3 regions of the Streptomyces sp. NPDC002845 genome follow, and region 1 is predicted to be linked to each of the others. Evidence: riboswitches for the same ligand, from Rfam matches in the RefSeq annotation. Region 1 holds a riboswitch; each other region holds the start of a gene.
What was found. A riboswitch is a leader RNA that binds a small molecule or an ion and turns the genes downstream of it on or off. The one in region 1 is predicted to bind cyclic di-AMP.
Positions count from the first base shown of each region.

Region 2: linked by a shared signal. The riboswitch ahead of ACWD3C_RS17695 (M23 family metallopeptidase) and the one ahead of ACWD3C_RS14615 (M23 family metallopeptidase) in region 1 are both predicted to bind cyclic di-AMP.
Region 3: linked by a shared signal. The riboswitch ahead of ACWD3C_RS41025 (transglycosylase family protein) and the one ahead of ACWD3C_RS14615 (M23 family metallopeptidase) in region 1 are both predicted to bind cyclic di-AMP.

Region 1 covers NZ_JBSFUU010000017.1:22,741-26,005, forward strand. The annotation lists gene ACWD3C_RS14610 (aldo/keto reductase) at 1-848, opposite strand, end outside; gene ACWD3C_RS14615 (M23 family metallopeptidase) at 966-2,012, opposite strand; cyclic di-AMP (ydaO/yuaA leader) riboswitch at 2,024-2,181, opposite strand; tRNA gene ACWD3C_RS14620 (tRNA-Met) at 2,494-2,567, opposite strand; gene ACWD3C_RS14625 (dihydrofolate reductase family protein) at 2,675-3,265, opposite strand, start outside.
Region 2 covers NZ_JBSFUU010000021.1:121,865-125,129, reverse strand. The annotation lists gene ACWD3C_RS17700 (M16 family metallopeptidase) at 1-921, shown strand, start outside; cyclic di-AMP (ydaO/yuaA leader) riboswitch at 1,115-1,280, shown strand; gene ACWD3C_RS17695 (M23 family metallopeptidase) at 1,293-2,057, shown strand; gene ACWD3C_RS17690 (GntR family transcriptional regulator) at 2,268-2,972, shown strand; gene ACWD3C_RS17685 (HPr family phosphocarrier protein) at 3,144-3,265, opposite strand, start outside.
Region 3 covers NZ_JBSFUU010000093.1:18,598-21,862, forward strand. The annotation lists gene eno (phosphopyruvate hydratase) at 1-734, opposite strand, end outside; gene ACWD3C_RS41025 (transglycosylase family protein) at 1,188-1,904, opposite strand; cyclic di-AMP (ydaO/yuaA leader) riboswitch at 1,910-2,085, opposite strand; gene ACWD3C_RS41030 (transglycosylase family protein) at 2,262-3,265, opposite strand, start outside.

The DNA.
Region 1 (3,265 bases):
GAGGCGATGGGGGCGGCGACCGTCGGCCGGCCGGCGATCCAGGCGAGGGCGACGGTGGCGGGCTCGACACCGCGGTCCCCGGCGATGTCGTCCAGGGCGGCCAGGACGCGTACGCCCCGGTCGGTCTCCAGGTGGGCGCCCGCGCCCACCGCACGCGGGCTCTCGACCGTCGTACCCGGCCGGTACTTGCCCGTGAGGAAGCCGCTGGCCAGGGCGAAGTACGGGACGGCGGACAGGCCGGAGGCGGCGACCACGTCCTGCAGGGCACCCTCGTACGTGGTGCGCGAGACCAGGTTGTAGTGGGGCTGCAGGGCCACGTAGCGTGCCAGACCCTCGCGGTCGGAGAACTCCAGGGAGGCCGTCAGGCGCTCCGGGGTGATGTTGGAGGCGGCGATCGCGCGGACCTTGCCGGCCTTCACCAGTTCGTCGAGGGCGGTGATGATCTCCTCGACCGGCACCTCGGGCTTGTCGAAGTGGGTGTAGTACAGGTCGATGTAATCGGTGCCGAGGCGGCGCAGGGAGGCGTCGGCGGCGGCCTTGATGTTGGCGGCGGACAGTCCCTGGTACTCGGGGTGCTGGCTGACCTTGGTGGCGATCACGACGTCATCGCGATTGCCGCGGGCCCGCACCCACTTGCCGATGACCGTCTCGGACTCCCCGCCCGAGTTGCCCTCGGCCCACGCCGAGTAATAGTCGGCCGAGTCGACGAAGTTGCCGCCCACCGCCGCGTACGCGTCCAGCACGGCGAAGGACTGTGCCTCGTCGGCGGTCCAGCCGAAGACGTTGCCGCCGAGGGAGAGCGGGAAGACCTCAAGGTCGGACGAGCCCAGCTTGCGCAGAGAAGTCATGGTCATGCTCTACGTCAACTGCCGGGCCGGGCAAGCGCATTCCGCACGACCGGCCCCAACAGCCTCGGGTTCCCCAAGATCCCGTAAAACCGGGAGCCTGGACTCACGACTCACGCCTTACGGGTTCAGCCCCTTGCTCTGCAGCCACGCCATCGGGTCGATCCCGGAGCTGCTGCCGGCGGTGTGGACCTCCAGGTGGAGGTGAGCGCCGGTGACGTTGCCGGTGGCGCCGACGCGGCCGATGATGTCGCCCGTGGCGACCTGCTGGCCGACGCTGACGTTGATGGAGGACTGGTGGGCGTACCAGATCTCCGTGCCGTCCTCCAGGGTGAGCACCGTCTTGTAGCCGTACGACCCGTCCCAGCCGGCCGACGTGATCGTGCCGCTGTGCACGGCCTTGATCAGCGTGCCCGTGGGGGCGGCGAAGTCGAGGCCGGTGTGGTAGCCGGAGGACCACAGGGCGCCGGCCTGGCCGAAGTAGGAGGTGATGGTGTACGAGGAGGTCGGCAGCGTGTACTGCCTGGCGAGCTCGGCGAGACGCTCCTCCTCGGCCTTCTGCCGGGCCTCCTCCTCCGCCTGCCTCTTCTCCTCGGCGGCCTTGGCCTCGGCCTCCTTCTTCTCCTTGGCGGCGAGTTCGGCGGCCTTCTCCGCGGCCTTGGCCTCGGCGGCCTTGGCGGCGGCGGTGTCGACCTGGTCCTGCTGGGACTCGGCCTGCTGGATGATGCGGGCGCGCAGTGCCTCACCGGCGTTGGTCGTACCGGAATCGGTGTCGGCCGTGGTCAGGCCGGCGCTGGTGAGCGGAGCCTCGGAAGCCTGCGGCTCTTCCTCCTCCTCGTCCGATTCCTCGAACACCGAGCCCACGCTCGGCAGGTCGGGCAGCGAGATGGACACCGGCGGCTTGCCGGTCTGCGCGGTGGCCATGCCGCCCGCGCCGACCGCGGCTATGACGCCGACGCCCAGAACCGTGGAGCTGCGGGCGAGTCCTCCCCCGCGCTGCTTGCTTACGCGGTGCCGGCCGCGAACGGGACGAATGGACTCCTCGGTGGGATTCCACTCCTGCCAGGGACCCTCGTCCTTGCTGTCGTAGCCGCCGTAGGCGAAGGTGTCGCCGCTGTGCTGGCTCGGCACGGACGGAGCTTCTGGGGCAGGCCGGTTGGACGCCACGTAGGCGTACTCCTTTCCTTCCTTCTCGCCTACCGGGTTAGCTGACGGGTTCGGAGCAGGAAGGTCTCCTACGCGCGTAAACCTGCCGTACTTCCACGGCGGCTTCCGCCCGATTCACCCCAAGGTGGTGGTTCCCCGGTTCCCTTACGGGATTCGGCGCGTGCGCACGGAGCCGCCTCTTGTGACGGCTGGGACAACCGCGCTGCGTTATCGAACGTTAATAGACCCCGGGGCCGTATTCCAAGCTGTTCCGGATGATCGATCAGTCTTTTGCGCTGGACTTACGGGCCATGAGGGGCCTAAATCGGGCGAGTTGACCTCGGCTCATAAACCTCGGCTCATCTGACGTTGTGTCAGTTGTTATGCGGAGGGGGGTCGGTCGGGCACGCTTTGTGACAACGATCAGCCGCGCAGAAAGCCGCCCACGCCCACGCAAAGCCGAGGGCCGGAACTCGAATGAGTTCCGGCCCTCGGCCATCAGTAGCGGGGACAGGATTTGAACCTGCGACCTCTGGGTTATGAGCCCAGCGAGCTACCGAGCTGCTCCACCCCGCGGCGATGTCTCAAGTGTACGCCATCCGCGGACCGCCCAGCACCAGGGTTTACGGCGGTGACCTGTCACCCGGGGATCGGCGACCTGTCACGCAGGAATCGGTGACCTGTCACCCGGGCAACAGGTGGCGGTTCGGCTCCTTCGCCCGCTGCTCGTACTCGGGCAGGACGAGCACGTCGACCCCGGCGTCCGCGAGGAGTCCGCTGCCGTCGGCGGCGGTGACGAAGGTGTCGGGCTCGCGCCAGGCGGTGACGACGCGCCGTACGCCCGCGTCGAGGATCAGTCGGGCGCAGGGGGAGGCGGGGCGGGAGGCGCGGCGGGCGCAGGGCTCCAGGCTGCTGTAGACGGTGGCGGAGGCGAGGCTCGGGTCGGCGGGGTCGAGCTTGGCGAGGGCGGCCTCCTCAGCGTGGACGACCGGGTCGGTGCCCTCGCGGGAGTGACCGCGGGCCAGCTCCGTGCCGTCGGCCGCGACGATCACCGCGCCCACACTGAAGGCCGTCCGCGAGGGCGGGCACTGCGCCGCCAGCTCGCAGGCCAGCTTCAGCCAGTGCCGGTCGGCGGCGGAGGGCTCGCTTCTGGCCCCCGGGACCGTGGGGACGTACCGCATGAGGACGACGTCACCGACGGGCCGGGTCTCCAGGAGCCGCATCCGGCCGGTCGGGCCGCCGGGGTACGGCCCCGTCCCGAACATGCGGGGCGC
Region 2 (3,265 bases), on a different contig from region 1:
AACCCGGCCCGCCGTGCCGCCAAGGAGCTCTCCAGGCAGCTGTTCCCGGCGACCTCGCGCATGTCGCGCCCGCGCCAGGGCACCGAGGAGACGGTGTCGGCCATCGACTCGGCGGCCGTGCGCGCCTTCTACGAGAAGCACGTACGCCCCGCCACGGCCACCGCAGTCGTCGTCGGCGACCTCACCGGCACCGACCTCGACGCGCTGCTCGGCGACACCCTGGGCGCCTGGACCGGCTCCTCGGCCGACCCGCGTCCGGTGCCGCCGGTGGCCGCGGACGACACCGGGCGCGTCGTCGTCGTCGACCGCCCGGGCGCTGTCCAGACGCAGCTGCTGATCGGCCGCGTCGGCGCCGACCGGCACGACCGGGTGTGGCCCGCCCAGGTGCTCGGCACCTACTGCCTCGGCGGCACCCTCACCTCCCGCCTGGACCGCGTCCTGCGCGAGGAAAAGGGCTACACCTACGGTGTGCGGGCGTTCGGGCAGGTGCTGCGTTCCGCGCCCGGCGGCACGGGCGCCTCGATGCTCGCCATCAGCGGCTCCGTCGACACACCGAACACCGGCCCCGCGCTCGACGACCTGTGGACCGTGCTGCGCACCCTCGCGGCCGAGGGCCTGACGGACGCTGAGCGGGACATCGCCGTGCAGAACCTCGTCGGGGTCGCGCCCCTGAAGTACGAGACCGCGGCGGCCGTCGCGAGCACGCTCGCCGACCAGGTCGAGCAGTACCTGCCGGACGACTACCAGGCGACGCTGTATCAGCAGCTCGCCGCCACCGGCACCGTGGAGGCCACCGCGGCCGCCGTGAACGCCTTCCCGGTGGACCGTCTGGTGACCGTCCTCGTCGGCGACGCCGCGCAGATCGAGGAGCCCGTCAGGGCCCTCGGCATCGGCGAAGTGACCGTCGTTCCGGCCGAGTAGAGCCGAGGTCGCGACAGGGGCCCTGGTGACGAAAGAGTCACCAGGGCCCCTGTTTGTCCGTATTGATGGAGGAGATTGCCTGAATGACCTGTGGCATGCGCTACAAAACCCTTGATCCGTTTGTCGTTTGAAAGATGGTCCACTTAGCGTCGGTCCGGCTGTTCGTCAGGCAGTGCGCCGCGCCCGCGGCACCGGACAGTCATCGCCGAGTCCCCGTACGGCGCGAGCCAGGGGAGCCGGGGACCCAACCGCAGTCCCTGGGGTGAATCGGACGCCCTTCACGAAGTGAAGGGTCTCCGTAGGAGACCTTCCTGCTCCGAACCCGTCAGCTAACCCGGTAGGCGAGAGGGAGGGAAAGGATCAGCCACTTCATGGCGTTCACCCGCGCCACCGGGAAGCACCGCGGTCCCGGCCGTGTGAAGCGCACGACCACGAGGACCGTGGGCGTCGCCGCACTCACCAGCACCGGCGTTATCGGCACCCTGGCCGCCCCGGCGCTCGCCGCGGAGACCTCCGCCGAGCAGACCGGACTCACCCAGATCATCGGCATCGGGGACGTGGTCGCCGAGCAGATCGAGACCCAGGCCGCCGCCCAGCAGCAGGCCGCCGAGGAGGCCGCCGCTGCGAAGCGGGCCGAGGAACTCGCGAGGAAGCGGGCCGAGGAGAAGGCCAAGGAGGAGCGCGAGGCCAAGGAGCGCGCCGCCCGCGAGGCCGAGCGCCGGCGCCTCAACTCCTACGTCGCCCCGGTCAGCGGCTCGTACGTCTCCACCGGCTACATGGCCGGCGGCGCCGTCTGGTCCTCCGGCAGCCACACCGGCGTCGACTTCCACGCCGCCTCCGGCACCCCCGTCCAGGCGGTCGGCTCCGGCACCGTCGTCGAGGCGGGCTGGGCCGGCGCATACGGCTACCAGGTCGTGATCGAGATGAACGACGGCACGTACACCCAGTACGGCCACCTGTCGTCCATCGGCGTCGGAGTCGGCCAGGCGGTCACCCCGGGCCAGCAGATCGCCCTCTCCGGGGCGACCGGCAACGTCACCGGCGCGCACCTGCACTTCGAGGCCCGCACCACGCCAGAGTACGGCTCGGACATCGACCCCGTCGCGTACCTGCGCTCGCACGGCGTGAACGTCTGACGACCGGCGCGCCCGGTTCCGGCGACCGGCCCGGCGACTCGCGAAGCCCCGGCTCACCGAGCCGGGGCTTTCGCCGTCGCCGCGCACCTCTTGTCCAAAAAATATCCATGGATTCCGGCCCGCCATCGGAAATTCCGGCTCTCTGCAATAGAGTCACTCGAACACACGTCAATCATCGACGTTTCACGGGGATTAAGGCGGAGGTCGGTCATGCGTATTCCGGCGCACTCGGTATGCACGGCGATCCGTGATGACATCGTCGCGGGTGTCTACGAGCGCGGCAGCCGGCTCACCGAGGAACTGCTCGCGCGCCGCTACGGCGTCTCGCGCGTCCCCGTGCGCGAGGCCCTGCGCACGCTGGAGGCCGAGGGCTTCGTCGTCACCCGCAGGCACGCGGGCGCGTGCGTCGCGGAGCCCACCGAGCAGGAGGCCTCCGACCTGCTGGAGATGCGCATGCTGCTGGAGCCGCTCGGCGCCGTGCGCGCCGCCCAGCGTCGCACCGAGGCCCATCTCAAGGTGCTGCGCGGCCTGGTGAGGCTGGGTCAGGAGCGGGCCAGGCGGGGCAACAGCGAGGATCTGCGCTCCCTGGGCGGCTGGTTCCACGAGACGCTCGCCCAGGCCTCCGGCAGCCCCGCCCTGACCTCGACGCTCTCCCAGCTGCGGCACAAGATCGCCTGGATGTACGCCGTCGAGGCGCCCGCCAACCCCGTGGAGTCCTGGGCGGAGCACGGCGGGATCGTCGACGCCGTCGCGCGCGGCGACAGCGAGCGGGCCAGGGCGATCACGGCCCTGCACACCGAGCGCGCGACCGCCGCGCACCGGCTCCGCTTTCCTGCTGGGCCCGGCGGTCCGGATCGCGTCGAGCGCGTGAGGACTTCGCAACATCCCGTAAACATGACGAGCCTGCGGCATTAACACAGAAGCCGTATACAAAGAGGGTGTAATTCGCGGGGGATTATTTCTGCTGCCCGAGATACGGAAATGCGACAGAAATGTGAAGGGCCCGCCCGATAATTCGGACGAGCCCTTCGGTGTGTGCGTGACGCTTTTGACGTCACCCTGACCGCGGAACGGTCGGAGGGTTCCTCAGACGGTCTCGGGAAGTTCTTCGAGTCCCTCGGAAACCAGCTTCGCCAGACGGTCGAGCGCGGCGTCCGCGCCCTCGGCGTCGGAGGCGAGGACGATCTCCTGGCCACCCTGGGCGCCGA
Region 3 (3,265 bases), on a different contig from region 1:
GCGGCGACGTCGAGCGCGAGGGCGATCTGCTCGCCGGGGGTGTAGCCGGCCTCCTTGACGGCCTCAAGGATGAGGTCGAGGGCCTCGCGGTTGGAGCCGAGGTTCGGGGCGAAGCCGCCCTCGTCGCCGAGGCCGGTGGCCAGGCCCTTGCTCTTCAGGACCTTCTTCAGGGTGTGGTAGACCTCGGCGCCCCAGCGTAGGGCCTCGGAGAAAGACTCCGCGCCGATCGGGGCGATCATGAACTCCTGGATGTCCACGTTGGAGTCGGCGTGCGAGCCGCCGTTCAGGATGTTCATCATCGGCACCGGCAGCAGGTGCGCGTTCGGGCCGCCCAGGTAGCGGAAGAGGGGGAGGTCGCTGGCCTCGGAGGCGGCGTGGGCGACGGCGAGCGAGACGCCGAGGATGGCGTTGGCGCCGAGGGAGCCCTTGTTGTCGGTGGCGTCCAGGTCGAACATCGCCTGGTCGATCAGGCGCTGCTCGGTGGCGTCGTAGCCGACCAGCTCCGGGCCGATCTGCTCGATGACGGCGAGGACGGCCTTCTCGACGCCCTTGCCGAGGTAGCGGTTGGAGTCACCGTCGCGGAGCTCGATGGCCTCGAAGGCGCCGGTGGAAGCGCCGGACGGAACGGCGGCACGACCCGTGCTGCCGTCGTCGAGGCCGACCTCGACCTCGACCGTGGGGTTGCCTCGGGAGTCCAGGATTTCCCGGGCTACGACGACGTCGATGGACGGCACGAGCATCTCCTTCTTGGATGTGACGCTGAGAGTGCGGGGCGCAAGGCCTTGCGACTAGAGCCTAACCGCCTCCGGGACATAGGCCAGCCGACCGACCGTCCCGTGGACAAGGACTGACGGCACCTATTGTTCCCGAACGGAACAAAGAGGGGTGGCGAAGAAAAGTGGGGAGACGGAGAAGGTCGCGATGAAGGTGCCGGATGAAGGTGACGAAGGGCGGCGAAGAAGGTGGCGATGAAAAAGCCCCGCCCCGGTGCGTACGGGGGAGTACGCACCGGGGCGGGGAGCCCGTGGGGACGGGGGTGACCCTCACGAGGCCTCCAGTATGAGGACCACGGATGTGAGGATCCTTTGGTTCAACTGAGAGTCGTATGAGTCTCCTGTCGAACCGGAGTGGCCGCCGGCCTCGGCCTCAGCCTTGGTTCGGCTTCAGCCCCAGCTTCAGCTTCGGCTTCAGCCGAGGTGCAGCTGCTGGCCCGGGTAGATGAAGTCGGCGTCGTCGATGATGTCCTTGTTCAGCTGGAAGAGCTTCTGCCAGCCACCCTCGACGTCGTTCTCGGCGGCGATGCCGCTGAGGGTGTCGCCGGAGACGACCTCGTACTCGCCGTCGCCCTTCTTGACCGTCTTGCCGGTCGGAGTCTCGACGGTGGCCCGCTCGGAGGAACGCGAGGCGCGGGTCTCCTGCTCCTGGGTGCCCTGCTCGGAGGAGCTGGAACCCGAAGAGCTGGAACCGGAGGAGCTGGAACCGGAGTTGTTGGCGGAGCTTTCGGTGCCGGTGCTCGCGCCGCCGTCGTACGCGGCGCTGGACAGACCCGTGCCGCAGGTCGGCCAGGCGCCCTTGCCCTGGCCCGCGAGGACCTTCTCGGCGATCTCTATCTGCTGGGCCTTGGTGGCCTGGTCCGCGGTGGCGGCGTACTGGGTGCCGCCGTACCCGGCCCAGGTCGAGGCCGAGAACTGCAGGCCGCCGTAGTACCCGTTGCCGGTGTTGATGGACCAGTTGCCGCCGGACTCGCACTGCGCGACCGCGTCCCACTCGGAGGCGGTGGCGGCGGAGGCGCTGCCGGCGGCCATCAGCGGGGCGGCGATGGCGGCGCCGGTGACACCGGCGAGCGCGACGAGGCGGCTGGCCTTGGACGGACGACGGTGCTTGCCCTTGCAAGAGTGCAGCATGTTTGCGATCCCCTCACCGACGCCTACGAGGTGAGCTGTCGGGTTCGGGCCGGTTGAGTTGCCCGGCCGCGCGGATCGCTTTCGCTTCCGCACGGCTTCACCCCGAGCCGGTTCCGGCATCAACTGCCGGGCCCGGCACTTACCTTGGGTCCCCCGCTCCTGCCTACGGCGCTTGACGCGACGACTGTTCCCGTGCGGCCGTTGGCAGGATTCGGCGTGACGACCGCAGGAGCCCGCTGTGGCGAGCAGTCACGACCGTAAACACGCGATTCGCCGAATTTCAAAAAGGATCAGGGCTTCTGTGATTCATCTCCCACCGAGATCAAAACGGGCATTCGGTGCGAAGCATGACGCGAACTACCGCTGCTTTTCGCCCGATTCGACCCCGAGCTCCAGGGTCTGACCGGGCATGATGTGGTTCGGGTCAGCACCGACCGTCCCCCTGTTGTCTGCGTACAGCACGGACCATCCGCCTTCGACGCCAAGGGAGTCGGCGATCGCCCACAGGGTGTCCCCGGTACGGACGACGTACGAGCCGTCGTCCGGCGCCTCGCGGGAGGCGTGACGGCCAGAGGGGGTGCCGGTACGACCGTCGTCGATACGGCCGCCGGTCGCGCCCTCGTCGGCGCTCTCGTCGGCACTGTCGCCGCGGTGGCGGCCGGTGCCGGTGGTTTCGGTGTCGGCTTCGACTTCGGTTTCGGTGCCGGTTTCGGCGCTCTCCTCGCCGTCGCCGCCGGTCGAAGAGTCGGCGCCCTGTTGGGAGTTGCCGGAAGCGCCACTCCCGGTGTCGCCTGTGGCCGAGCTGTCGGAGTCCTGTGAGGTGCTCTCGCCGGTGTCGACCAGTCCGGTGTCGGCCTTGGTGGAACCTTCGGCGACATCCGGGGACGGGTCGGAGGTACCGGATGAGTCAGAGGTACCGGACGGGTCGGAAGCGTCGGACGAACCAGAAATACCGGATGAATCAGGAGTACCGGATGAGTCGGACGAGTCAGATGAACCGGACTGGCCGTCACCCACGACCCCGGTGTCTACGTCGGCGGAGCCGGAGTCCCTGCCGAGGCCGGTGAGCAGGCCGCAGGAGGCCCAGACGCCGACGCCCTGGTCGGCGAGGATTCTCTCGGCGACGGCTATCTGCTGGGAACGGCTGGCCTGGTCGGCGCGCTCCGCGTACTCGCGGCCGCCGTACTTCTCCCAGTTCTCCTGCGACAACTGGAGTCCGCCGTAGTACCCGTTGCCGGTGTTGGCGCTCCAGGCTCCCCCGCTCTCGCACTCCGCGACCTGGTCCCAGGTCGCCCCGCTGGCCGCGCTCGCACCGGTGGCGCCGAGCAGTGGGATCGCGATGGCGGACCCGGTGACTCCCG